DNA from 2 places in the Mesorhizobium sp. WSM4813 genome. Region 2 is predicted to be linked to the other one. Evidence: riboswitches for the same ligand, from Rfam matches in the RefSeq annotation. Region 2 holds a riboswitch; the other holds the start of a gene.
The links. A riboswitch is a leader RNA that binds a small molecule or an ion and turns the genes downstream of it on or off. The one in region 2 is predicted to bind cobalamin.

Region 1: it holds a riboswitch for cobalamin, as region 2 does, so the genes downstream of both, AC0L25_RS15180 (aromatic ring-hydroxylating oxygenase subunit alpha) here and AC0L25_RS02390 (DUF1636 family protein) in region 2, are expected to answer to the same signal.

What each region holds. Positions count from the first base shown of each region.
Region 1 is NZ_JBVVQU010000022.1:87,886-99,815, forward strand. Features, by position in the region: gene AC0L25_RS15155 (ABC transporter ATP-binding protein) at 1-142, shown strand, start outside; gene AC0L25_RS15160 (DUF680 domain-containing protein) at 239-457, opposite strand; gene AC0L25_RS15165 (DUF680 domain-containing protein) at 530-754, opposite strand; gene AC0L25_RS15170 (DUF680 domain-containing protein) at 844-1,047, opposite strand; gene AC0L25_RS15175 (hypothetical protein) at 1,128-1,397, shown strand; cobalamin riboswitch at 1,569-1,771, shown strand; gene AC0L25_RS15180 (aromatic ring-hydroxylating oxygenase subunit alpha) at 1,884-3,131, shown strand; gene AC0L25_RS15185 (FAD-binding oxidoreductase) at 3,155-4,270, shown strand; gene AC0L25_RS15190 (FAD-binding oxidoreductase) at 4,388-5,131, opposite strand; gene AC0L25_RS15195 (molybdopterin-dependent oxidoreductase) at 5,128-5,739, opposite strand; gene AC0L25_RS15200 (MBL fold metallo-hydrolase) at 5,868-6,593, opposite strand; gene AC0L25_RS15205 (diphosphate--fructose-6-phosphate 1-phosphotransferase) at 6,627-7,793, opposite strand; gene AC0L25_RS15210 (L,D-transpeptidase) at 7,911-8,678, opposite strand; gene AC0L25_RS15215 (LysE family translocator) at 8,887-9,510, shown strand; gene AC0L25_RS15220 (tetratricopeptide repeat protein) at 9,520-10,842, shown strand; gene xylB (xylulokinase) at 10,924-11,930, shown strand, end outside.
Region 2 is NZ_JBVVQU010000003.1:81,444-93,373, forward strand. Features, by position in the region: gene AC0L25_RS02380 (cobaltochelatase subunit CobN) at 1-2,340, opposite strand, end outside; gene cobW (cobalamin biosynthesis protein CobW) at 2,359-3,396, opposite strand; gene AC0L25_RS02390 (DUF1636 family protein) at 3,407-3,826, opposite strand; cobalamin riboswitch at 3,865-4,068, opposite strand; gene AC0L25_RS02395 (winged helix-turn-helix domain-containing protein) at 4,336-5,535, opposite strand; gene AC0L25_RS02400 (NADH-quinone oxidoreductase subunit A) at 5,871-6,236, shown strand; gene AC0L25_RS02405 (NuoB/complex I 20 kDa subunit family protein) at 6,227-6,808, shown strand; gene AC0L25_RS02410 (NADH-quinone oxidoreductase subunit C) at 6,814-7,416, shown strand; gene AC0L25_RS02415 (NADH-quinone oxidoreductase subunit D) at 7,426-8,616, shown strand; gene AC0L25_RS02420 (NADH-quinone oxidoreductase subunit E) at 8,617-9,927, shown strand; gene nuoF (NADH-quinone oxidoreductase subunit NuoF) at 9,938-11,242, shown strand; gene AC0L25_RS02430 (NADH-ubiquinone dehydrogenase) at 11,396-11,930, shown strand, end outside.

The DNA.
Region 1 (11,930 bases), on a different contig from region 2:
GCTGGTGACCAAGCTGCCCGGCAATGTCGAGGTCAAGCGGGGTGCTGCGCTGCGGTTGAATGCCGATGCCGGCGACCTGCATATTTTCGATGCCGACGGACATTCCTTCACACTCCACAAGGCGGAAGCAAAGGCAGCCTGAGGGCGGCAGCCTAACTGCTGGATACAGGCAGTTTGGCGAAGGCAAAAAACAAGAGCGGCGGGCAAGGCCCGCCGCTCTTGTGCGTTCAGGTCGCTGTTAGCGGCCGAACAGGTTGCGGTCGCTGCCGTGGGCAGGCTTTTCGTCAGCCGGAACCGGATTCTGCGCCGGGGCCGAATTCTGGATCGAAGCCGTGTACGAGCGGTCGACCGCAACGGCCGGCTGGTCGGCGCCGTTCGATCCATAGTTGTCGCTACCGGCAAAAGCGCTGCCGGCAACGGCCAGAACGGCGGCGGTGGCAAGAACGAACTTTTTCATTTCAGTACTCCTGGATTTTTCTCGTTCCACCAACGCAGCGGGCAAGTGCCGACGCTGCTGTTGGGATCGACATTAGTTGTTGCCGAAGAGGTTACGGTCGCTGCCGTGGACGGGCTTCTCGTCAGCCGGAACCGGATTCTGCGGCGAAGCCGAATTCTGGATCGAAGCCGTGTACGAGCTGTTGTCGACCGCAGCGGCCGACTGGTTGGCGCCGTTCGATCCATAATTGTCGCTGCCGGCAAAAGCGCTGCCGGAGACGGCCAGAATGGCGGCGGTGGCAAGAATGATCTTCTTCATTTCTAGTACTCCTGGATTTCGTATCCCATCAGCACGGCGGCCGCGGTCTTTTATGCAGACAATGCCGCTCTGCTGTTTGGGATCAGCTGTTAATTGTTGCCGAAAAGGTTGCGATCGGCGCCCTGCACCATCGGCTTTTCAGCGTGAGCCGGCTTCTGAATGGAAGCCGTGTACGAACTGTCGACCGCAGCGGTCGGCTGGTTGGCGCCGTTGGACCCATAATGGTCGCTGCCAGCAAAGGCGCTGCCGGTGATGGCCAGAACGGCGACGACAGCAAGAGCAATCTTTTTCATTTCTAGTACTCCAGTATTTTAGTTTTCCGTCCGACTGGCGGCGTGTCTTGGGAGGAATTCGCGTCGTTCGGACAGCCCCGATGTGGGAAGGCCATCTGGCAGATTCCAATCACGAAGTTGTTCCGTGTGGACCAAGAATCTACACCTTGAAATTGTACCAGAGGCTTGTGCCGGCATCGTTTTATGTTTTGTTTTCAGATGCTTATGCCAAAGGCGCCATTCGACCGTTTGACGGATTTCTGGACCTGCGTTCACAGCGTCATGCACGCATCGTCAACAGAAACGAACCGTTCGGTTCGATTTTAGAAACGGCTAAAAAGCCGGTGCTGGAGTTGTTGTCGAATCGTTAACCATTTCGGCGCCCTGCAATGCTTAAATCCGGCGTGCTTTCAGAACCGGCAGCGCTCGCAGCCGGATGCAATTTCATCCCCCTCAAATCCCGGCCCACCGGTTTCGTTGGCCGTGTCGCGCCGCATGGATACGATGTCGCTTTCATGCCGACAGTCAGCCGGCCGTCATGATTAGATCACGGCATCTCAGGTGCCGCTTGGTGACGACGAAGCGGAGAATTGGGAAGCCGGTCAGAACCCGGCGCTGCCCCCGCAACGGTGGTGGAGTTCAAGTCGCAACGGGAGACCACTGGGCCACAAGCCTGGGAAGGTGTCGCGATGAGTCCGCAAGGACACTCCAGAGCCCGGAAACCAGCCCGAGAATTCTAGACTCGACTGATCGCGGTGGGCGGTCAAGAGGTGGATGATGCATGCCCGGCCCTGTCGCCGTTTGCGGCCCATCCTCCCTCCATCACCACCAGTTCAGTCCTTACATGAGGACAGGACATGGATGCGCGCAACGACATGCTGAGGCTCTTGCACGGCCGCAGGGAAGGCTACTCGCTCGAGCAGCCCTTCTATACCGATCCCGATTTCTTCAAGCTCGACATGGAGCTGATCTGGTATCGCGACTGGCTATTCATCGGCCACGATTGCGAGTTGCCGAAGCCGGGCAGCTACATCACCGCCCAGATCGGCGACTATCCGGTCGTGCTGGTCCGCGACCAGCACGGCAACATCAATGCCTTCCACAATTCCTGCCGGCATCGCGGCAGCCGCGTCTGCAACGCCGACAAAGGCACGGCGGCCAAGCTCGTCTGCCCCTATCACCAGTGGACCTATGAGCTGGACGGCCGGCTCTTGTTTGCTCGCCAGATGGCGGACGGCTTCGACAAGAGCCAGTTCAGCCTGAAGCCAGTGGCTTGCGAAAGTGTTGGTGGCTACATCTTCATCTGCCTGGCCAAGGAACCCGCCGATTTCGCGCCGATGCGCGCCATGATCGAGCCTTACCTCCTGCCGCACCGGCTGCGCGAGGCAAAAGTCGCCTTCGAATCGACCATCGTCGAGAAGGGCAACTGGAAGCTCGTCTGGGAGAACAACCGCGAGTGCTACCATTGCGCCGGTAACCATCCCGAACTGTGCAAGACATTCCCGGAAGCACCGACCGTGACCGGCGTGCAGGGCGCCGACAGCGATCCGGAGATGCTCGCGCACTGGGCGAAATGTGAGGCGGCAGGCTTGCCGAGCAAGTTCCGCATCGATCCGGCCGGGCAGTATCGCGCCACCCGCGCGCCGCTGCTGCGCGACGCCGTCAGCTACACGATGACGGGAAGACGCGCGGTGAAGAAGAACCTTTCCGACAGCGTTTCGACCGACCGTATCGGCTCGCTGCTGCTCTATCACTATCCGACGACCTGGAACCATATCCTCGGCGATCATGCCGTCACCTTCCGCGTGCTGCCGATCAGTGCCACGGAAACGGCCGTCACCACCAAATGGCTTGTCCACAAGGACGCGGTCGAAGGCGTCGATTACGACCTCGCCGAACTCACCCATGTCTGGACGGAGACCAACGACCAGGACCGTCGCATTGTCGAGGAAAACGCCTTCGGCATCCTGTCGCCGGCCTATGAGCCCGGCCCCTATTCGGAACTGCATGAGGGCGGCGTCATCCAGTTCGTCGAATGGTACGCCTCCTTCATCGGGCCGCGCCTTGCCGAGGCCGGGCGGCCGGCGCTGCGCAGCGTCGCCTGAACGAGGTCAAGGGGATGAATGCGATGACGGACCTTGGCCTCTACCGCCATCTCGACGAGATGGCGCCCTGGAACGACAGGCTTCAGGTGCTGGAGGTCATCGGCGTCAGCGACGAGGCGCCTGACGTGAAGACCTTCACCTTCCGCTCCGACAACCAGACCTGGTTCCGCTACAGACCGGGGCAGTTCGTGACGCTGGAACTGCCGACCATCGACGGCCCGGTGATGCGGACCTATACGCTGTCGTCCTCGCCGTCGCGGCCGTTCTCGATCGCGGTGACGGTGAAAGCGCAGGCCGGCAGCCTCGGCACGCGCTGGATGTTCGACAATCTGAAGCCCGGCGTTCATGTAAAAGCCTATGGGCCGGCGGGCGACTTTTCGCTGCACAGCCATCCCGCGGCCAAGTATCTGTTTATTTCGGCTGGCTCCGGCGTGACGCCTATGATGTCGATGCTGCGCTGGCTGAACGATTGCGCGCCATGGACAGATGTCGGCTTCGTCAACTGCGCGCGAAAGCCCGAGGAGATCATCTTCCGAAAGGAGCTCGAGCTGCTCGGCAGCCGCATGCCGGGCCTGACGCTCGGCTTCATGATCGAGGAGCGGTCCAGCCGTGAGGGCTGGTTCGGCCATATGGGCCGGATCGACGCGATACGGCTACCGCTGCTGGCGCCCGATTTTCGCGAGCGCGAAATTTTCTGCTGCGGCCCCGACCCGTTCATGCGCGCGGTGCGGCAGATGCTGGAGGCCGCCGGCTTCGATATGGCCAACTATCATCAGGAGAGCTTTGCGGCCCCAGTGGTGGAGGAAATACTGGCCCCGTTCGGTTCGCCGGCAGAGGGTGGGCCGGCAGAGGGCGGGGGCGAGGCACCTGGCGAGGCCGCAACGCCGATCCGCTTTTCGCTTTCGGATGTCGATGCCGACTGCGTTGCCGGCCAGACCGTGCTGCAGACGGCGCGCGCTTCGGGCGTACGCATCCCGGCGGCTTGCGAGTTCGGCCTGTGTGGAACCTGCAAGGTGAAAAACGTCTCGGGTGAGGTCGAGATGAGCCACAATGGCGGTATCCTCGATCACGAGATCGACGACGGTTTTATCCTCGCCTGCTGTTCAAGGCCGCTGTCGGCGCTCGAGATCGAGGCCTGACCGACGGGGTGCGTATAGCGCGTCGCGTTTGGCCGGGCCTTATGCGACGCGCTTTGCGATACTGTTTTTATCCATGTCGTTATGGCAAAACCGCTGCACACTTTTGCGCGACATGCATTAAACCCCGTAGCGCTCGGTGCGGATGAGGCTTGTCGGAACGCCGGCATCCATCAGCGCCTGGGCGGCAGCCGATACGAAGGCATTCGAGCCGCAGACAAAGGCGAACCTGGGCGGCGCGGGCAGCCACACCATCGATTGCTCCATCATCGCGGCATCGACCCGCCGCGAATAGTCGGTCGGGCGCCGGGCCGGCTCGCGAGTCAGCGCCAACACCAGATCGAAGCCGTCACGGCGATCGTGGAACTCGATCAGCTCGTCGAGAAAGATCACCTCGTCCCAGACCCGTGCGGAAAACACCAGTGCCACGGGCACCGCCGATCTGCGCGCGGCGCGATGGCGGATCATCGCCATCAGCGGCACCACGCCGGACCCGCCGCCGACCAGCAGAAGCGGGCCGCCGTCGCTGTCGGACCAGACGAAGTGGCCGCCGAGCGGTCCGCGCAGCTCGACCTCGTCGCCGACCGCCGCGATATCGTGGAAGAAGGGCGAGACCTCGCCATCATCGAGCCTTTCGATCGCCAGCTCGATCGTCTTGCCGGCTTCCGGCGCCGAGGCGATGGAGTAGGAGCGGCGCGCCTGATAGCCGTCCGGCGCCGTCAGCCTGACATCGACATGCTGCCCGGCACGATAGGCGAAGGGCCGCGACGGCTGGAGGAAAAAACTGGTGACGCGCGGCGTGCGCTTTTCGATGCGTCTGATGGTAACCGTCTGCCAGGGCGACTGCGCCGGCCCGTCGCTCATGGATCGCCCGTATAGCGCTGCTCGCGCCACGGGTCGCCATAGATGTGATAGCCGCGCAGTTCCCAGAAGCCCGGCTCGTCACGCTCGGTGAACTGCAGCCCATTCAGCCATTTGGCAGACTTCCAGAAATAGAGATGCGGAACCAGCAGCCGCGCCGGGCCGCCATGGTCCGGCGTGATCGGCTTGCCTTCATAAAGCAGCGCCACCATCGCCTTGCCGTCTGTGAGATCCTTCGTCGGCACGTTGGTGGTGTAGCCGTCGAACGACAGCGCCAGCGTGAAGGGGCTCAGTGTCTCAATGCCGGCATCCGCCAGAATATCGTCGACCAGCACGCCTTGCCACGCCGTGTCGAACTTGGTCCATGCGGTGACGCAATGGATGTCGCGCGTCATCTTGGTCAAAGGCAGCGCGTTGAACTCCGTCCAATTCCACTTCTTGATCGGCCGCGGTCCGTGCTTGAGCGTGAACGACCAGTCCTCGGTGCGCACGCGCGGCGTCGGCCCGGCCGACAGCACCGGAAACCCTCGCTCGAGATACTGCCCCGGCGGGATACGCGCATCCGCATCCGTCGGGGGCTTTCGTCCTGAAGAGAAGCCGCGGGTGACCATCGGGAAATCCGTTTATATCAGGCCGTCTGCCAGCCTTCATCAGTCTTCTCGAAGATGCTCTGGTGGGCAACCAGAATTTTGGCGGACGTGTCGGGTTCGTCTTGCCTGTCGCGCTGTCAGGAAGCCTCTTATGCGCCGGTCCCGTCTGTCCGCCTGAGATAGCCAGTCGCGATTTCGTGCATCCGTTTGGCGTCGAAGCTCGGGCCATGGCCGCCATGGCCGATGCGGATCGGCAGATCGAGCAGCCGCTGCATCGTCCGGCGATAGGCCGGTCGGTCGGAGTCCGGCAGGTCGTCGATCAGCATGGCGTCGTAGATAGCGTCGCCGGCGAAGAACAGGCCGTCGGCCTCGTCGAACAGCGCGATCGAATCGGGCGAATGGCCGGGCAGATGCAGCACGCGGAATTGCCGTTCGCCGAGATCGACCGTGTCGCCCTCGCCAAGTGTTCGCGTCAGCGGCGCCGGTGGAATTTTGTAATCGGCTGCTTTCCAGCCGGGCGCCGGCAGCTTCGAGACGGCGCCGTCGAGATCGTGGAACATGTGGGCGTAGGTGACGGCGTCATCCATGCTGTCGAAATACGCAGCGCTGTAGCTCGGCCCTGCCCGCAACGGGAATTCGTGCAGAGAGCCGACATGGTCGAGATGGATATGGGTGGCGACGACGAGCAGCGGCTTGCCCGCCGGCGTCCCGATCTCCGGCGCCAGCGGGCAAATCCCCATGCCGGTGTCGACAAGCAGGTCGACGTCGCGGCCGCGCAGATGCCAGATGTTGGCGCGCACGAAATCATGCACGAACGGCTCGGAGAGCATCGTCGTATCGGGGTCGATGACGGTCTTGCTGAACCAGTCAAGCATCACGAGATTTGCGGCATCAGAAGCGAGCCGGCATCAGACGAACGGTTTTCCAACCTTGTATTTTTCGGGAACCAGTCGCTTCAGATAGGCCATGCCTGCATCGGAGAGTTGGTTGACTTCCGGCAGCATGAAATCGTCGGGCATGTGGCGGGTCTTGCCGGCGACGTTTTTCAGCGGCACCTTCTTCAGCACGGTTTTCTTGCCGTCATATTGCAGCGCCACCGAGCCGCCGCCCTGTTCGGCGACAGCGACCGCAAAAACGCCGGCATCGAAGGCTTCCTGCGCATCGACGGCGTTGATGGCGCCGACATAGCCGCGCGGCATGTAGCCGAGCGCATCGACGCGCGCCCGCTTGCCCGGCAATCCTTCGGCCAGCGCACGCTCGAGGGCGGCCGGCAGGTCACTGCCCGACAGCTTGACGTTGCCATGGGCATCGCGCTCCAGTTTCTCCGGCGGGACAAGGCTTTCGACCAGCGCCTTTCCGTCGGCGGTGCTGACGCCTTCGGACACGGCTACGATGCAGCGCTTGTGGCGGTCGAGCGTGGCGCGCACGTCGTCGATGAACGCCGCAGCCGAGAACGGCCGCTCCGGCACATAGACGAGATGCGGGCCGCTGTCGGGGTCAAGCTGCCATGCGGCAGCGGCGGCGGTGAGGAAGCCGGCATGCCGCCCCATGACGATGCCGACATAGATACCCGGCAGAGCACGGAAATCGAGGTCGACCGAGAGGAAGGCGCCGGCGACAAACTCGGCTGCTGAAATGAAGCCGGGCGTGTGGTCGTTCTCCTCGAGATCGTTGTCGATGGTTTTCGGCGCATGGACGAAAGCCATCTTGCCGCCGGCGGCGTCGGTCAGGATCTGCTGCGTGCCCGACGTGTCGTTGCCGCCGATATAGATGAAGGCGTCGGCGCCGGCCTTCTTCAGGCCGTTGAGGATGATCTCGCAATAGGCGTCATCCGGCTTGTCGCGCGTCGAGCCAAGCGCTGCGCTCGGCGTTGCCCCGATCAGCCGCAGCCGGTCCTCGGCGATGGCTGAGAGATCGACATAGTTGCCGTCACGGATGCCGCGCACGCCATGGATCGAGCCTAAAACCTTGGCGCCGGGATGGCGCTTGCGGATCTCGAGCGCGGCGCCCACCATCGTCTGGTTGATGACGGCAGTCGGGCCGCCGCCTTGCGCGATCACAAAAGTTCCGGACATTTTCTACTTCTCCCGAGCAGTGGAATTGCCGGCACATTCGCCTGTCTTGCGAGATCACGCAACGGGAGAGTCGAGCGGCCGCGCCGGCCGCTATGATTTCAGAAGATGACCGGGAGTTCAGACGACGACGACCGGGTTCTTCCTGGAAACGCGGCTGTAGAGGTCGATGATGTCCTGGTTGATCAGGCGAACGCAGCCCGACGACATCGCCTGGCCGATGCTCCACCATTCGGGCGAACCGTGGATGCGGTAGCCGGTGTCCTGGCCGTTCTGATAGATGTACAGCGCACGCGCGCCGAGCGGGTTGTCGAGGCCGCCGGGCTGCCCGCCCTGCCATTTCACCAGTTCCGGCTTTCGCGCGATCATCTCGGCCGGCGGCGTCCAGGTCGGCCATTCCTTGCCGTACTGGATGTTGGCGCGGCCAGACCAGCGGAAGCCTTCCTTGCCGATGCCGACGCCGTAACGGATCGCGTCACCGCCGGGCTGCACCAGGTAGAGCAGCCGCTCCTGCGAATGGACGACGATGGTGCCGGGCTGCTCGCCGGTCGGGTCGACGACGATCTGGCGACGGAACTCCGGCTTGACCTTGAGGTAGGGCACTTCCGGCAGCGTGAAGCCGCCGTCGGTGACGGAGGCATACATCACACCGGGGCTGGTTATGTTCTTGTCGACGCTGATGCTCGGGCGAACGGGGCTGATCGCGCCGGTGGTGACGCCGTCGAGTTGCAGCGCCGACAGGTCGAGCGTCTGGCTGCAGCCGGCGACGCCAAGCAGCGCCAGCGCACCGGCGCCGGACAACACCGCGCGGCGGGAAAGCTGGATTTCGGAAATTTCGATTTCGTCGCCATTGTACGGCGGCGTCAGACCTTGCGGCAACTCACGCATCTACCCAAACCCTACGCTGTCGGCGGGAAACACGGTCCGGCCGAATAGAGGGCATTTTCACCAATCATGGTTGAGAAAGCGTGAAGAACTGTTGCCCGACCTTAACTTCCTGGCCGAGCCGTCGTGTGCCGTATATTTTCGATGTCGCCTCTTTACAACTTCGCGCGGTCAAGGATTTATCCTCTTCTTTGAGGTCAAGGAGACACACATGTCCTTCGAAAACTGGGCCGCCTTTGCTGCCGCCTCGACGATCCTTCTTGTCATTCCCGGCCCGACCATCCTTCTGGTGGTGTCCTATGCACTCGGCCAGGGCTGGCGCACCGCGCTGCCGATGGCGGTCGGCGTGGCGTTTGGCGATTTCACGGCGATGACGCTGTCGATGCTGGGCATCGGCGCGCTGCTGGCGGCGTCGGCCACCGTGTTCACGCTGTTGAAGGTGGTCGGCGCCGGTTATCTGATCTATCTCGGCATAAAGCTGTTTCGCGCCGGTGGCACGCTCAAGGCCGAGCCGCGGCTAGATGCGGTGTCTTCGGCCAAGATGATGGCGCATGCCTGGCTGGTCACCGCGCTCAACCCGAAAAGCATCACCTTCTTCGTCGCCTTCCTGCCGCAGTTTCTCGACCGGCACGCCGATTTCTGGACGCAGATGCTGATCTTCGAAGCGACCTTCCTGGCGCTCGCCTTCGCCAATGCCTTCGGCTACGCGCTGATCGCCGCAAGGGCGCGCAACGTCGTGCGTAATCCCCTGGCGATCCGCATCTTCAACCGCACCGGCGGCACGCTGCTGGTCGGCGCTGGCATCGCCACGGTGGCGATGCGCTCGGGCAATTGAGGACATGACATGGCAGTCAGGGATGCATTCGGCCTGACATTTTCGGGTGCGACCGAGGCCGGGTTCTCGTCCTACAGCCAGGCTGTCCGCGAACTTCAATGCTTCATCGGCGATCCGGTCGGCTCGGCCGATCGCGCCATCGCCGAGGATCCCGGCTTCGTCATGGCGCATGTGTTCAAGGGCTATCTCTTCGGCCTCGCCACCGAGCGCGAGGCGACAGCCGTGGCCAGGACTTGCTATAAGGCGTCGCTGCCGCTTGCCGCCACACCGCGTGAGCAGGCGCATGTCGCAGCGCTCGGCCGTCTTGCGGCAGGACGCTGGCATGAAGCTGCCCGTCTGCTCGAGGATGTCGCCATCGAGTTTCCGCTCGATGCGCTGGCGCTGCAGACCGGGCACCAGATCGATTTCTTCACCGGCAATGCCCGCATGCTGCGCGACCGCATCGGCCGCGCGCTGCCGTCGTGGCAAAGCGGCATGCCCGGCTACCACGCCATACTCGGCATGCAGGCGTTCGGGCTGGAGGAAATGGGCGACTATGTGCGCGCCGAAAAGCTTGGCCGCATGGCGGTCGACATCGAGCCGCGCGACGGCTGGGCACAGCACGCCGTCGCCCACGTCATGGAAATGCAGAGCCGGCAAAAGGACGGGATCGCTTGGATGCGCGCCAACCCCGAGGCGTGGACGAAGGAAAGCTTCCTGCAAGTGCACAATTGGTGGCATCTGGCGCTGTTCCACTATGATCTCGGCGAGACCGACGAGGTGCTGGCGCTCTATGACGGGCCGATCTACGGCGAGCGCTCGATGCTGGCGCTCAACATGGTCGACGCTTCGGCGATCTTGTGGCGGCTGCATCTCGGCGGGTTCGATGTTGGCGCCCGCTGGGCGGCTCTCGCCGCCAACTGGGCCAAAGCCGGCGCCGGCAATTATGCCTTCAACGACGCCCACGCAATGATGGCCTTCGTCGGCGCCGGCCTCGAAGCGCCGGCTCGCACCTTGCTCGAAGCGCAGCGCGAGGCCATGCGCGGCAGCGACGACAACGCCGCCTTCACGCGAGACGTCGGCCATCCGCTGACGCTCGCCATCAAGGCATTCGGCGACGGCAATTATGCCGAGACGGTGCGTCTGATACGCCCCATCCAGGCGATCGCCCACCGCTTCGGCGGCAGCCACGCGCAGCGCGACGTCATCGACCTGACGCTGATCGAAGCGGCATTGCGGTCCGGCGATCATGCGCTGGCAAGTGCGCTTGCCGCGGAACGCGCGCTGGCGCGGCCGGACAGCCCGCTGTCGGCGCTGTTCTCGCGGCGCGCTGCCGGTTTGTCGGCGAATTGACCGGAGGCGGATCTTGTCTTAAAAACTGCCAAGTCAGATTTTTTCGAGATCCGAAAAAATTAATGGCAATGGGAGGATAGCATGTATCTCGGCCTCGATCTGGGCACGTCGGGCGTCAAGGCGCTTTTGATCGATGCCGGGCAGACTGTCATCGGCTCCGGCCACGCGTCGCTCGATGTGTCGCGGCCGCATCCCGGCTGGTCCGAGCAGAACCCCGCCGACTGGATCCGCGCCTGCGAGGAAGCGATCGCGGAGCTGAAGGCTTCCCATTCAGGACAGCTCGCCGCCGTCAAAGGCATAGGCCTCTCCGGCCAGATGCATGGCGCCACCTTGCTCGATGCCGGTGACCAGGTGCTGCGCCCCTGCATCCTGTGGAATGACACGCGCAGCCATGCCGAGGCGGCCAAGCTCGACGCCGATCCGCGCTTTCGCAAACTCACCGGCAACATCGTCTTCCCCGGGTTCACCGCGCCAAAGCTGGTCTGGGTGAAAAATAACGAGCCGGATGTTTTCGCCAAAGTGGCAAAGGTCTTGCTGCCGAAGGATTTCCTGCGACTCTGGCTTTCCGGCGAGCATATTTCGGAAATGTCCGACTCGGCCGGCACGTCCTGGCTCGATGTCGGCAAGCGAGGCTGGTCAACCGACCTGCTTTCCGCGACGTCGCTCGATAAAGGGCAGATGCCGTCGCTGGTCGAAGGCACTGAGAAGGCCGGCGCCTTGCGCAGCGAATTGGCCTCGAAATGGGGGATGCAGCCGGGCATCCCGATCGCCGGCGGCGCGGGCGACAATGCGGCGTCGGCCTGCGGCATGGGCACGGTCGCAGCCGGCCAGGCCTTCGTCTCGCTTGGCACGTCAGGCGTACTGTTTGCCGCCAATGCGTCTTATGTGCCAAACCCGGAAAGCGCGGTGCATACGTTCTGCCACGCGCTGCCCGACACCTGGCACCAGATGGGCGTCATCCTGTCGGCAAGCGATTCGCTCAACTGGCTGTCGGAGATATCAGGAAAAGGCGCCGGCGAGTTGACCGCCGAACTCGGCGATACGCTGAAGGCGCCGACCGGCGTGTCCTTCCTGCCCTATCTCTCAGG
Region 2 (11,930 bases):
ATAGATATGCAGGCCGTCCTTGATGGCGAAATCCTTGAGATCGCAGAGCCAGGCATCAATGCGGCGCAGCGCTTCGTCGGGCGCGTCGGTAGTGGCGACGCCAGCTTCGGAGGCAAGGCCGGTCTTTTCAGCGGTTTCGACGATCAGCTTGGCCAGGCGGTCGCGGCGGCGGCGGTCGAGCCCGTCGGCCTGGGCATATTCGTCGACCAGCCGCTCAAGCTGCTGCTGGTTTTCGTCAAGCCCGGCGCCGGTCAGCGGCGGCGGCAAATGACCGAGGGTGACGGCGGCAATGCGCCGCTTGGCCTGCGCGGCCTCTCCCGGGTTGGAGACGATGAACGGATAGATGACGGGCAGGGGGCCGGTGACGATCTCGGGAAAACAGGTTTCGCTCAGCGCCACGGTCTTGCCGGGCAACCATTCCAGCGTGCCATGGGCCCCGACATGGACGAGGGCATGGACACCGACCGTCTTGCGCAGCCAAAGGCCGAAAGCGATCAGCGCATGATGGGGAGGCAGCGTCGGGTCGTGGTAGTCGGCGCGGCGGTTCGTGGAGCGCCCGCGATCGGGCGCCAGCGCCACGGTGATGTTGCCGAAGGTGGCGGCGCGGAAGGGGAAATTTGCAGAAGAAGGCGCTTGAATACCCCCCTCTGTCCTGCCGGACATCTCCCCCTCAAGGGGGGAGATCGGCAGTTCCGCCGACGGCTCTTCCTTAATATCCTCGGTAATTGGCGAAAGCAGCGACGACAGCGCAATCTCCCCCCTTGAGGGGGAGATGTCCGGCAGGACAGAGGGGGGTGCCTCGCACAAAACTGTCTCATCTTCCGCATTCCCCCAAGCCGCCTCTACCGCAGCGATTGCAGCCGTCGGCAATTCCTTCGAGAACGTCAGATACTCCTTCAATGCCAACCCTTGGCCGCCCTTTTCCAGCATCTCCAGCAACTCACGCGGCGTTTGCGGAATCCCTTCAACGGCGTAGCCCTGTTCGCTCAGGTCATGCAGCATTGCCAGCACGCTGGACGGCACGTCGAGGCCGACGGCGTAGCCGGTGCGGCCGGGTGCGCTCGGATAGTCGGGGATCAGGAAGGCGAGCTTGCGTTTTTCGCGCGGCGTGCGCTGCAGGCGAACGAACGCCTCGACACGGTTCGCCACCTGCGCGACGCGGTCCGGCTCCGGCCGGTTGGCGAAAGCGCGGAAGGCCAGCGCCGGCTCGGTTTCGACCTCGCCCTTGAAGGAAATGGCGCCGGCAAGGATGCGGCCGTCGAGTTCGGGCAGGACGACATGCATGGCGAGGTCGGCGGGCGCCAGGCCGCGCTGATTATTTTGCCAGATGTCACGGCGTGTCGTCGCGACGATGACCTGGAAGACCGGCACGCCGGCGCGGTCGAACAGGGTTTCGATGCCGGGTTCAGCACCGGAGGCGAACGCCGTCGCGGTGATGATGGCGGCAGGCTTCAGCGTGGCAAGCGCGGTCTCGACAAAGGCGAGCGATGCCGGGTCCTTGAGGCTGGAGACGAAGATGGGGACGGGGATCATGCCGCGCTGCCCGAGCGCTTCGAACAATGCATCGATGGGCGCGACATCGGCGGCGAGCAGCATCGAGCGGTAGAACAGAATTGGCACGACGTCACCCTCCCCCTCGAGGGGAGGGTGGCCCGCAGGGCCGGGTGGGGTCGTTGCGGCAGTGCTCGACGTTTTTTGCTGTTGGCGCACTTCATAGGCGACCCCACCCCCGGCCTGCGGCCGGACCCTCCCCTCAAGGGGGAGGGGGACGTCGCGCTCGACGACCCCCGTTCCCGGCTCATAATAGCCCGCCTTCGGCACGATAACCGGCTCCACGACCGCCGTGTCCTGTCCCGCCAGCCGCGCCAGCCTCTGCACCAGCGCCGTCATATTCTCCGGGCCGCCTTCGCGAAAATAGCCGAGCAGGCCGTCGAGTTCTTGGCGCGGCAGCGTCGAGCATTCGATCAGCCGCAGATCCTCGTCGCGGCATTCGCCGGGCAGCAGCGCCAGTTTTATGCCGCGTGCGCGGGCGGTCGAGGCGAGCTGGTCGCAGCCATAGCGCCACCAGTCGTAACCGCCGAGGATACGAACCAAAATAACCCTCGCGTGCCGGGCGACGCTGTCGATCCAGAGGTCGACGGACATGGGATGGCGCAGGTCGCGTAGAGCCGCCAGCCGCATCGACGGCAGGCGATCGGCGTCCGCCTTCCACGCTGCTGCCAGCCCGGCCAGATCGCTGTCGGTGAAGGACAGCGCTATGACATCCGCAGGCGTCTGCCTGAGATCAACAGGCTCGGCGAGATCGTCGAGCGAGGCGGATGTGGTGGTGAGGATGTGCATCGCGGCTCGTGCCTGAGATCAGCCGGCGAGGATACGCTCAATCGCCGGGCGGTTCAGCCCCTTCAGTCCGATGACCACGAGGCGCGAGCGGCGGTCGTCGTCGGAAGTCCAGGCGCGGTCGTAATAGTGATTGACGCGCGGACCGACGGCCTGCAGCAAGAGCCGCATCGGCTTGCCGCCGACTTCGACGAAACCCTTGACGCGCAGCACGTTTTCTTCCTCCGCCGCCGTGGCGACACGCAAAGCCAGCTCATCGGGATTGGCGATCGACGGAATGTCGACGACGAAGGAATCGAAGTCGTCATGCTCGTGGTCGAGTTCGTCGTCGTGGTGGGTCTTGCGGTTCTCGATGTCGTCCTCGACGGCAAGGCCGAGGCCGAGCAGCACAGACGGATCGACCTTACCTTGCGAGGTCGGCACGATCTTGACGGCGCGCGCGGTGTGCTCGCCGATGATGGCATTGGCGCGGGCCGAACCAGCGGCGTCCATCAAGTCGCTCTTCGACAGTATGATCAGGTCGGCGCAGGCCAGCTGATCCTCGAACACCTCCTCGACCGGATCGTCATGGTCGAGCGTCTCGTCCTGCGCGCGCTGCGCCTGCAGGGCGTCCATGTCGTTGGCGACGCGGCCATCAGCCAGCGCCGGTCCGTCGACCACGGCAATGACGCCATCGACAGTCACCCGGCTCTTCACCGTCGGCCACTGGAAGGCCTGGACCAGCGGCTTGGGCAGAGCGAGCCCTGAGGTTTCGATCAGGATGTGGTCGACCTTCGGCGTCAGCGACAGGATCTGGTCGAGCGCCGGGACAAAGTCGTCGGCGACGGTGCAGCAGATGCAGCCATTGGCCAGCTCGACGATATTTTCCTCGGGGCAGGTGTCGATGCCGCATCCCTTGAGGATCTCGCCGTCGATGCCGATGTCGCCGAACTCGTTGACGATGATGGCCAGCCGCTTGCCGCCGGCGTTTTCGAGCAGATGGCGGATCAGCGTCGTCTTGCCGGCGCCGAGGAAGCCGGTAACGACGGTGCAGGGCACGCGGGAGACGGAAGCGGTCATATCTGGTCCTTCAAAGGTCGAGGGGAGGGATGCGGGCGACAAGGCCGCGCTTCAGGCAATCGGGGCGGCCGCGCCATGGAATGAGGCCGTCCGTCGAGGTGGCGAAGAGCTTTGCGCCAGTGACGAGATCGGCGCCGCTTGTCGTGGTCAGGTCGCCGAAGACATAGCTCCAGCAGCCGTCGCGCAGGATCGCGGCGCTCAGCCGGCGCTTGCAGTTGCCGAGGCATTCGACGCTGCGGATACGGATATTTTCGCCCGAAGCGGCGCGGCGCGTGTCTTCGGCCAGCAATTCGCCGGCGCGGGGATGGGCGTCGGAGCCGGTCTCATCGCGGCAGGAGGCGCAAACGATCACAGTGACGCCGGCCAAGGCATCACTATCGCCGGACAATGCGCCCGCTGTCTCAGCCAAAAAACTGCTGTCGCGTTCCAAATCAGGCTCCTTGCCCGGAAAACCCGCCAGGCGATCGGATTCTTATGTCCTAGACGGCAGGTCTCCTGGCTCGCGGGTCATCGCCTTGGTGCCGCCTTCCCGGGACCGTCCCAGTGGTTTTCGGCCTTGGCTCGTCGCTTACAGTTGCGGGGACAGCCGCGGATTTGAAATCGGAATTTCGCACCGCATTCCCTCTTGGCTCCTCCCTTTGCCGAGAGGAGACCGTCTAAACCGGATTTAGGCTTGTGGAGGCAGTCGTGTCAACGCATGGTTCCGACACGCGAGGGAAACGCTTCAGGGCAATTTTCGATGTCGCGCCGCCCCTCATTGCCCTGCCGGGCATTTCTCCCCGTATAGTGACGGGGAGAAAGAGCTGGTCGCAACGGCGGCGCCCCTCCTGCAACGCTGGTGATTGGCGAAACCATCGATGACAGCGTCCCTCTCCCCGTCTCTATACGGGGAGAGGATGCCGGCAGGCAGGTGAGGCGCAGCGCCGACATCGAGATCCGTTACGAACCCGCGACATCCGCCAGCGCTGGACCCAAATCGCCGGCCAGCGTCACTTCGATGCGTTCCAGGCCGAGCCAACCCTGCATCAGCTTCAACTCCTCGAAGAGTTCGGCGGCGCTTTGCGGCGGGGCGCCGGGCTCGGCATAGGCGGCATGGACGCGCAGCACGCCGGCCGGGCGGTCAGCCTTGAGGTCGATGCGCGCCACGATCCTTTCGCCGAGCAGGAACGGCAGCACATAATAGCCATATTGGCGTTTTTCGGCAGGGGTGTAGATCTCGATGCGATAGCGGAAACCGAACAGTCTTTCCGTGCGCGCTCGCTCGAAGACGACCGGATCGAACGGCGCAAGCAAGGCGCGCGTCTCGATCTTGCGCGGCAAACGGGCGTCCTTGTGAAGATAGGCAGGCTTGCTCCAGCCTTCGACGCGAACCGGCAAAAGGTCGCCTGCCTCGACCAGTTCCTCGATGCGGCCCTTGATGTCGGCGGGAGAGAGGCGGAAATAGTCGCGCAGGTCGCCCGCTGTCGCGACGCCGTGGGCGCGGGCGGAGATGCGCAGCAATTCGCGGTGCGCATCCTCCGGGGAGGGCACCGGCAAAGCAAGCACTGCCGGCGGCAGCACGCGCTGCGGCAGATCGTAGAGCCGCTCGAAGCCACGACGCGACGCCGTGGTGATACGGCCGGCCCAGAACAGCCATTCGAAAGCGTGCTTGGCGTCGCTCCAGCCCCACCAGCCGCCGTTTCCCTTCTGGCCTTCGAGGGCGGATGCGGCGACCGGCCCTCGTTCGACGACCTCGCGATAAATGTCTTCAATGTAGGCGGCGCGTTCGCGGCCCCACTTGGCCAGTCCGTTATACATTTCCTCGCCACGTTCGGCCCGCTCCATGCGCCAGCGCATCAGCGGATAGGTCTCGACCGGCAGAAAGGAGGCTTCGTGCGCCCAATATTCGAAGACCGTGCGCTTGCGCGTCACGGCGGCGTTGTCGAGCAGCGCAAGCGGGTAGGGGCCAAGCCGCGAATAGAGCGGCATATAATGGGCGCGCACCACCGCACTGACGGAATCGATCTGCAGCAGGCCGGTACGGCCAAGCACACGGGCCAGATGGCGGCGATCAGGCGTGCTGTTAGGGCGAGGGTCGGCAAACCCCTGTGCGGCAAGCGCGATGCGCCGGGCCATGGCGAGCGAGATTTTTTCCTTCATGCAGACGGCACTCTGTTGGCGTTCGACCAAGGTTGGGGCGAATGATTCCGCGTCATGCTAGCAGGGTTTTGGCGGCATCTATGTCAGGAGAGAAAACTGGAGTAAAAAGTGAAGGAAATCAAACAGGAGCGGATCAGACCAGTTTATCCGCATATGCTGCCAAGCACCGTGTTTTGAACAAGGTTTGACTTGCTTCGCCGAAAGCCCTGCGCTAACCCTCGCCGCGTTGCAGCATAGAGCCCCCTAAAACGGTTCAGTGGTTAAACTGTCACGCTTCCGCAAGTGGGTCCGGTGCTGTAATCAGAGTGGATTGGCCGCCAACGGAAAGCTGCAGCATGAACGCATTGTTGAGTTCGTACCTGCCCATCGTCCTGTTCATCGGCGTGGCGCTGGTCGTCGGCCTGGCGCTGCTTGCCGCACCCTTCCTGGTGGCCTACCGCAACCCAGATCCGGAAAAGCTTTCCGCCTATGAGTGCGGCTTCAACTCGTTCGATGACGCCCGCATGAAGTTCGACATTCGCTTCTACCTGGTGTCGATCCTGTTCATCATCTTCGATCTGGAGGTGGCCTTCCTGTTTCCGTGGGCAGTGTCTTTCAGCCAGATCGGCATGCTCGGATTCTGGTCGATGATGGTGTTTCTGGCTGTGCTGACCATCGGCTTTGCCTATGAATGGAAAAAAGGAGCGCTGGAATGGGATTGAGCGACAATTCCGGCACGCTCGTCGCGCCGAAGCCAAAAGGCATTCTCGACCCCAGCACCGGAAAGCCGGTGGGGGTGAATGACCCTTTCTTCCTCGAGATCAACAATGAGCTGGCCGACAAGGGTTTTCTCGTCACCTCGACCGAGGCGCTGATCACGTGGGCGCGCAGCGGCTCGCTGATGTTCATGACCTTTGGTCTCGCCTGTTGCGCGGTCGAAATGATCCACACCTCGATGCCGCGCTATGACTCGGAGAGGTTCGGTGTTGCTCCTCGCGCGTCTCCGCGCCAGTCCGACATCATGATCGTCGCCGGCACGCTGACCAACAAGATGGCGCCGGCGCTGCGCAAGGTTTATGACCAGATGCCGGAGCCGCGCTACGTCATCTCGATGGGCTCCTGCGCCAATGGCGGCGGCTATTACCACTATTCCTATTCGGTGGTGCGCGGCTGCGATCGCGTCGTGCCGGTCGACATCTACGTGCCCGGCTGTCCGCCGAGCGCGGAAGCGCTGCTCTACGGCATCCTTCTGTTGCAAAAGAAGATCCGCCGCACCGGCACGATCGAGCGGTGAGCGGGATGATGAGCCTGAATGAACTCTCGACCTATCTCGGCGAGAAGCTTGGCGGCCGGATTGGCGATGCAGTGTTTGCCTATGGCGAACTTACCATCTCGGTCGAGCCGCACGATCTGATCGAGGTGGTGAGCTTCCTGCGCGACGATCCAAAATGCCAGTTCATCTCGATCATCGACGTCTGCGGCGCCGATTATCCATCGCGGGCCAAGCGCTTCGACGTTGTCTATCACCTGCTGTCGCCGAAGCAGAATATTCGCATCCGCATCAAGGCCCAGGCCGACGAAGAGACGGTGGTGCCGTCGATCACTGGCGTTTATCCCGGCGCCGACTGGTTCGAACGCGAAACCTACGATCTCTATGGCGTGCTGTTTTCGGGCCATCCCGATCTCAGGCGGATTCTGACCGATTACGGCTTCGAGGGTCATCCGCTGCGCAAGGATTTCCCGCTGACCGGCTTCGTCGAGGTGCGCTACGACGACGAGGCCAAGCGGGTCATCTACGAGCCGGTCGAGCTCAAGCAGGAATTCCGCAATTTCGATTTTCTCAGCCCTTGGGAGGGGACGGATTACGTCCTTCCAGGCGACGAAAAAGCCAAGACGAATTGAGACGCCAGAATGGCTGAAACCTCCGTCCGTAATTTTAACATCAACTTTGGACCTCAACACCCTGCAGCGCATGGTGTTTTGAGGCTGGTTCTTGAGTTGGACGGCGAAGTCGTCGATCGCGTCGATCCGCATATCGGGCTGTTGCATCGCGGCACTGAAAAGCTGATCGAAGCCAAAACCTATCTGCAGGCCGTGCCCTATCTCGACCGGCTCGACTATTGCGCGCCGATGAACCAGGAGCATGCCTTCGCGCTTGCCGCCGAGCGTCTGCTCGGCATCGAGGTGCCGAAACGCGGCCAGCTGATCCGCGTGCTCTATTGCGAGATCGGCCGCATCATGTCGCACATCCTCAATGTGACGACACAGGCGATGGATGTCGGCGCGCTGACGCCGCCGCTTTGGGGCTTTGTCGAGCGCGAAAAGCTGATGGTGTTCTATGAGCGGGCCAGTGGCTCGCGCATGCATGCAGCCTATTTCCGCCCCGGCGGCGTCCACCAGGACCTGCCGCAGAAGCTGGTCGAGGATATCGGCAACTGGATCGACCCCTTCCTGAAATCGCTCGACGATCTCGACGCACTGCTGACCGGCAACCGGATCTTCAAGCAGCGCAATGTCGACATCGGCACCGTCTCGCTGGCCGACGCCTGGGCCTGGGGTTTTTCTGGCGTCATGGTGCGCGGATCCGGCGTCGCCTGGGATCTGCGCAAATCGCAGCCCTACGAATGCTATGCCGAGATGGATTTCGACATTCCGATCGGCAAGAACGGCGACTGCTACGACCGTTATCTCGTGCGCATGGAAGAGATGCGCCAGTCGGCGAAAATCATGCGCCAGTGTGTCGACCTGCTGCTCGGCAAGGAAAGCACCGGGCCGGTGTCAAACCTCGACGGCAAAGTCGTGCCGCCGAAGCGCGCAGCGATGAAGCGGTCGATGGAGGCGCTGATCCATCACTTCAAGCTCTACACCGAGGGCTACCGCGTGCCGGCGGGCGAGGTCTATGCGGCGGTCGAAGCGCCGAAGGGCGAGTTCGGCGTCTATCTGGTCTCCGACGGCACAAACAAGCCCTACCGGTGCAAGCTGCGCGCGCCCGGCTTCGCCCATCTGCAAGCCATGGATTTTTTGTGCCGCGGCCACATGCTGGCCGACGTCACCGCCGTGCTTGGCTCCCTCGACATCGTGTTTGGTGAGGTCGATCGCTAAATGTCAGTCCGCCGTCTCGCAGAAGCCAGCCTCCAGCCAGCCGCCTTCGCCTTCAACCGGGCGAATGCGGCAGCGGCGAAGCAATGGATCAAGAAGTATCCGAAGGGCCGCGAGCAATCGGCGATCATCCCGTTGCTGATGCTGGCGCAGGAGCAGGAAGGCTGGGTGACCAAGGCGGCGATCGAGACGATCTCCGACATGCTCGGCATGCCCTACATCAGGGGGCTCGAAGTCGCGACCTTCTACACGCAGTACCAGCTCAATCCGGTCGGCACCCGCGCGCATATCCAGGTCTGCGGCACCACGCCCTGCATGCTGCGCGGCTCGGAAGCGCTGATGGACGTGTGCCGCTCAAAAATCCATCACGACCAGTTCCATACCAACGACAAAGGCACGCTCTCGTGGGAAGAGGTGGAATGCCTCGGCGCCTGCGTCAACGCGCCGATGGTGATGATTTTCAAGGATACGTTCGAGGACCTGACGCCGGAACGGCTTGCCGAGATCATCGATCTCTATGATGCCGGCAAGGGCGCCTCGGTGACGCCGGGGCCGCAGAACGGCCGCACCTCCGAGCCGATCACCGGCCTGACGACGCTGAAGAGCGAAAAGGCGATCCTGAAGACGACCCGCGACAGGGAAGCCAAGGCGGCAGCGAAAGCCGCCCAGGAAGCAGCGGCGACTGCCGCCGCCGCGTCGGCTGCCCCGGCCGCGCAGGCACCGGCTGCCCCCTTTGCGCCGTCGAAAGCCAGCAAGCCGAAGACCGATGCGCCCGAAACCAGCCCGGCGCTGGAGACGCCTTCTCCTGCAAAGGTCGCACCAGAGACGGAAAAGGCGGCGAGCGTCAGAGCACCGCGGCATTCGGCCGCCAATGCCAACAAGGCCGCGCCGGAAGTCGAAAAGGTTTCGAAACAGCGCAGCGGTCCCAAGACCAAGGCTGAGCCAGCGGCTGCTTTCAAGGCGCCGGAGTTGAAGGAAGCGCCGTTCGGCGCTGCCGGCAAAAAAACCGCCAAGCCTGCCAAGCCTTCGCTTGAGGACAAGAACCGTCCGGCCGGCATCGCAAAGCCTGCACTGGTCGACGATCTCAAGCTGATCTCAGGCGTCGGCCCGAGAACCGAAGGTATCCTGCATTCGCTTGGCATCTTCACTTACGCGCAAGTCGCGTCCTGGAAGAAGGCCGAGCGCGAATGGGTCGACGGCTATCTCAGTCTCCGTGGCCGCATCGAGCGCGAAGACTGGGTCAAGCAGGCCAAGGCGCTCGCCAAGGGCGGGGTCGCCGAATATATCCGCGTCTTCGGCAAGAAACCGGTCTGAGGAACGAACAATGCTTCAGGACAGAGACCGCATCTTCAACAACATCTACGGCCGCTTCGACAAGTCGCTGGCCGGCGCGATGGCGCGCGGCGCCTGGGACAACACGCCAGGCATCATCGCCAAGGGGCGCGACTGGATCGTCAACGAGATGAAGGCATCAGGCTTGCGCGGCCGCGGCGGCGCCGGCTTTCCCACCGGGTTGAAATGGTCGTTCATGCCCAAGCAGAGCGACGGCCGGCCGAGCTATCTCGTCGTCAACGCTGACGAATCCGAGCCCGGCACCTGCAAGGACCGCGACATATTGCGCCACGATCCGCATACGCTGGTCGAGGGCTGCCTGATCGCCGGCTTCGCCATGGGCGCGGTCGCCGCCTACATCTACGTGCGCGGCGAGTTCATCCGCGAGCGCGAGGCGCTGCAGCGCGCCATCGACGAGGCCTATGAGGCCAAGCTGATCGGCAAGAACAACACGTCAGGCTATGATCTCGACATCTACATGCACCATGGCGCCGGCGCCTATATCTGCGGCGAGGAAACGGCGCTGCTCGAAAGCCTCGAAGGCAAGAAGGGCCAGCCGCGGCTGAAGCCGCCGTTTCCGGCCAATGTCGGCCTCTATGGCTGCCCGACGACGGTCAACAATGTCGAGTCCATCGCCGTGGCGCCGACCATCCTGCGCCGCGGCGCTGCCTGGTTCTCGTCCTTCGGCCGGCCCAACAATGTCGGCACCAAGCTGTTCTGCGTTTCGGGCCACGTCAACACTCCGTGCACCGTCGAAGAGGCGATGTCGATCCCGTTCCGCGAACTGATCGAGACGCATTGCGGCGGCATTCGCGGCGGCTGGGACAACCTGCTGGCGGTCATTCCGGGCGGCGCTTCGGTGCCGTTGGTGCCGGCGGAGCAGATCATCGACGCGCCGATGGATTTCGATGCGCTGCGCGACCTGAAATCGGGCCTCGGTACCGCGGCTGTCATCGTCATGGACAAATCGACCGATGTCGTGAAGGCGATCGCGCGGCTTTCCTATTTTTACAAGCACGAGAGCTGCGGCCAGTGCACGCCGTGCCGCGAAGGCACCGGCTGGATGTGGCGGGTGATGGAGCGGCTGGTGCGCGGTGAGGCGCAGAAGCGTGAGATCGACATGCTGCTCGACGTGACCAAACAGGTCGAAGGCCACACGATCTGCGCGCTGGGCGATGCGGCGGCGTGGCCGATCCAGGGCCTGATGCGGCATTTCCGCGGCGAGGTGGAGCGGCGTATCGACGAGTTTTCGCGCAATGCGCACCGGGCAGAGCCGGTGATGGTGGCGGCGGAATAGAGACGAATTCGAAATACGGGCGAGTGCCCGATTTGAAATACGGGCGAGTGCCCGATTTGAAATACGGGCGAACGCCCGATTTGAGATACGGGCAAGTGCCCGATCTGAGGAAGCAGGCCGGGGCATACGGAAGAAACGACCAGGAGACCACCTATGTCGCTGAATTCGAGACCCGATCATTTGATGCCAGATTTGGACCCGATCGAGAAGATGAACCAGGACCTGACCAGGATGATGCCGAAGGAGATGGCGAGCGCCATCAATCTCCTGGCGCACCCTGTCGCGGGTGCGGCAGCGATGTCGGCGCTCGGCATCGGGCTTGCCAATCATGCCTTTGGGGTGTGGATGGGCGTGCTCTCGGGCGCAGCCGAGGCCTCGCAGCGGCTCTTCCAGCCGATGGTCGACGATTTCGATGCCAGGATCGAACGCTTTTCGGAAACAGGGACAAGCTCCTCGACCAAGGCGCGGGCGGCGACGAAAACCTTGATCGCCGAGGCGAAGTCCTTCGCCAGGGACGTGAATGACATAGCGGCGAACAGCATGGATGATGCACCGAGCGTGGTGGATGCGGCTGCCGCCCCGGCCGGGTTGATGCCCGAGGATTTCAAGCAGCCCAAGGCCATGGATCGCCCGGAAAATCCGGCCGACCTCAAGGCGATATCGGGCATCGGGCCGAAGCTGGAAGAGG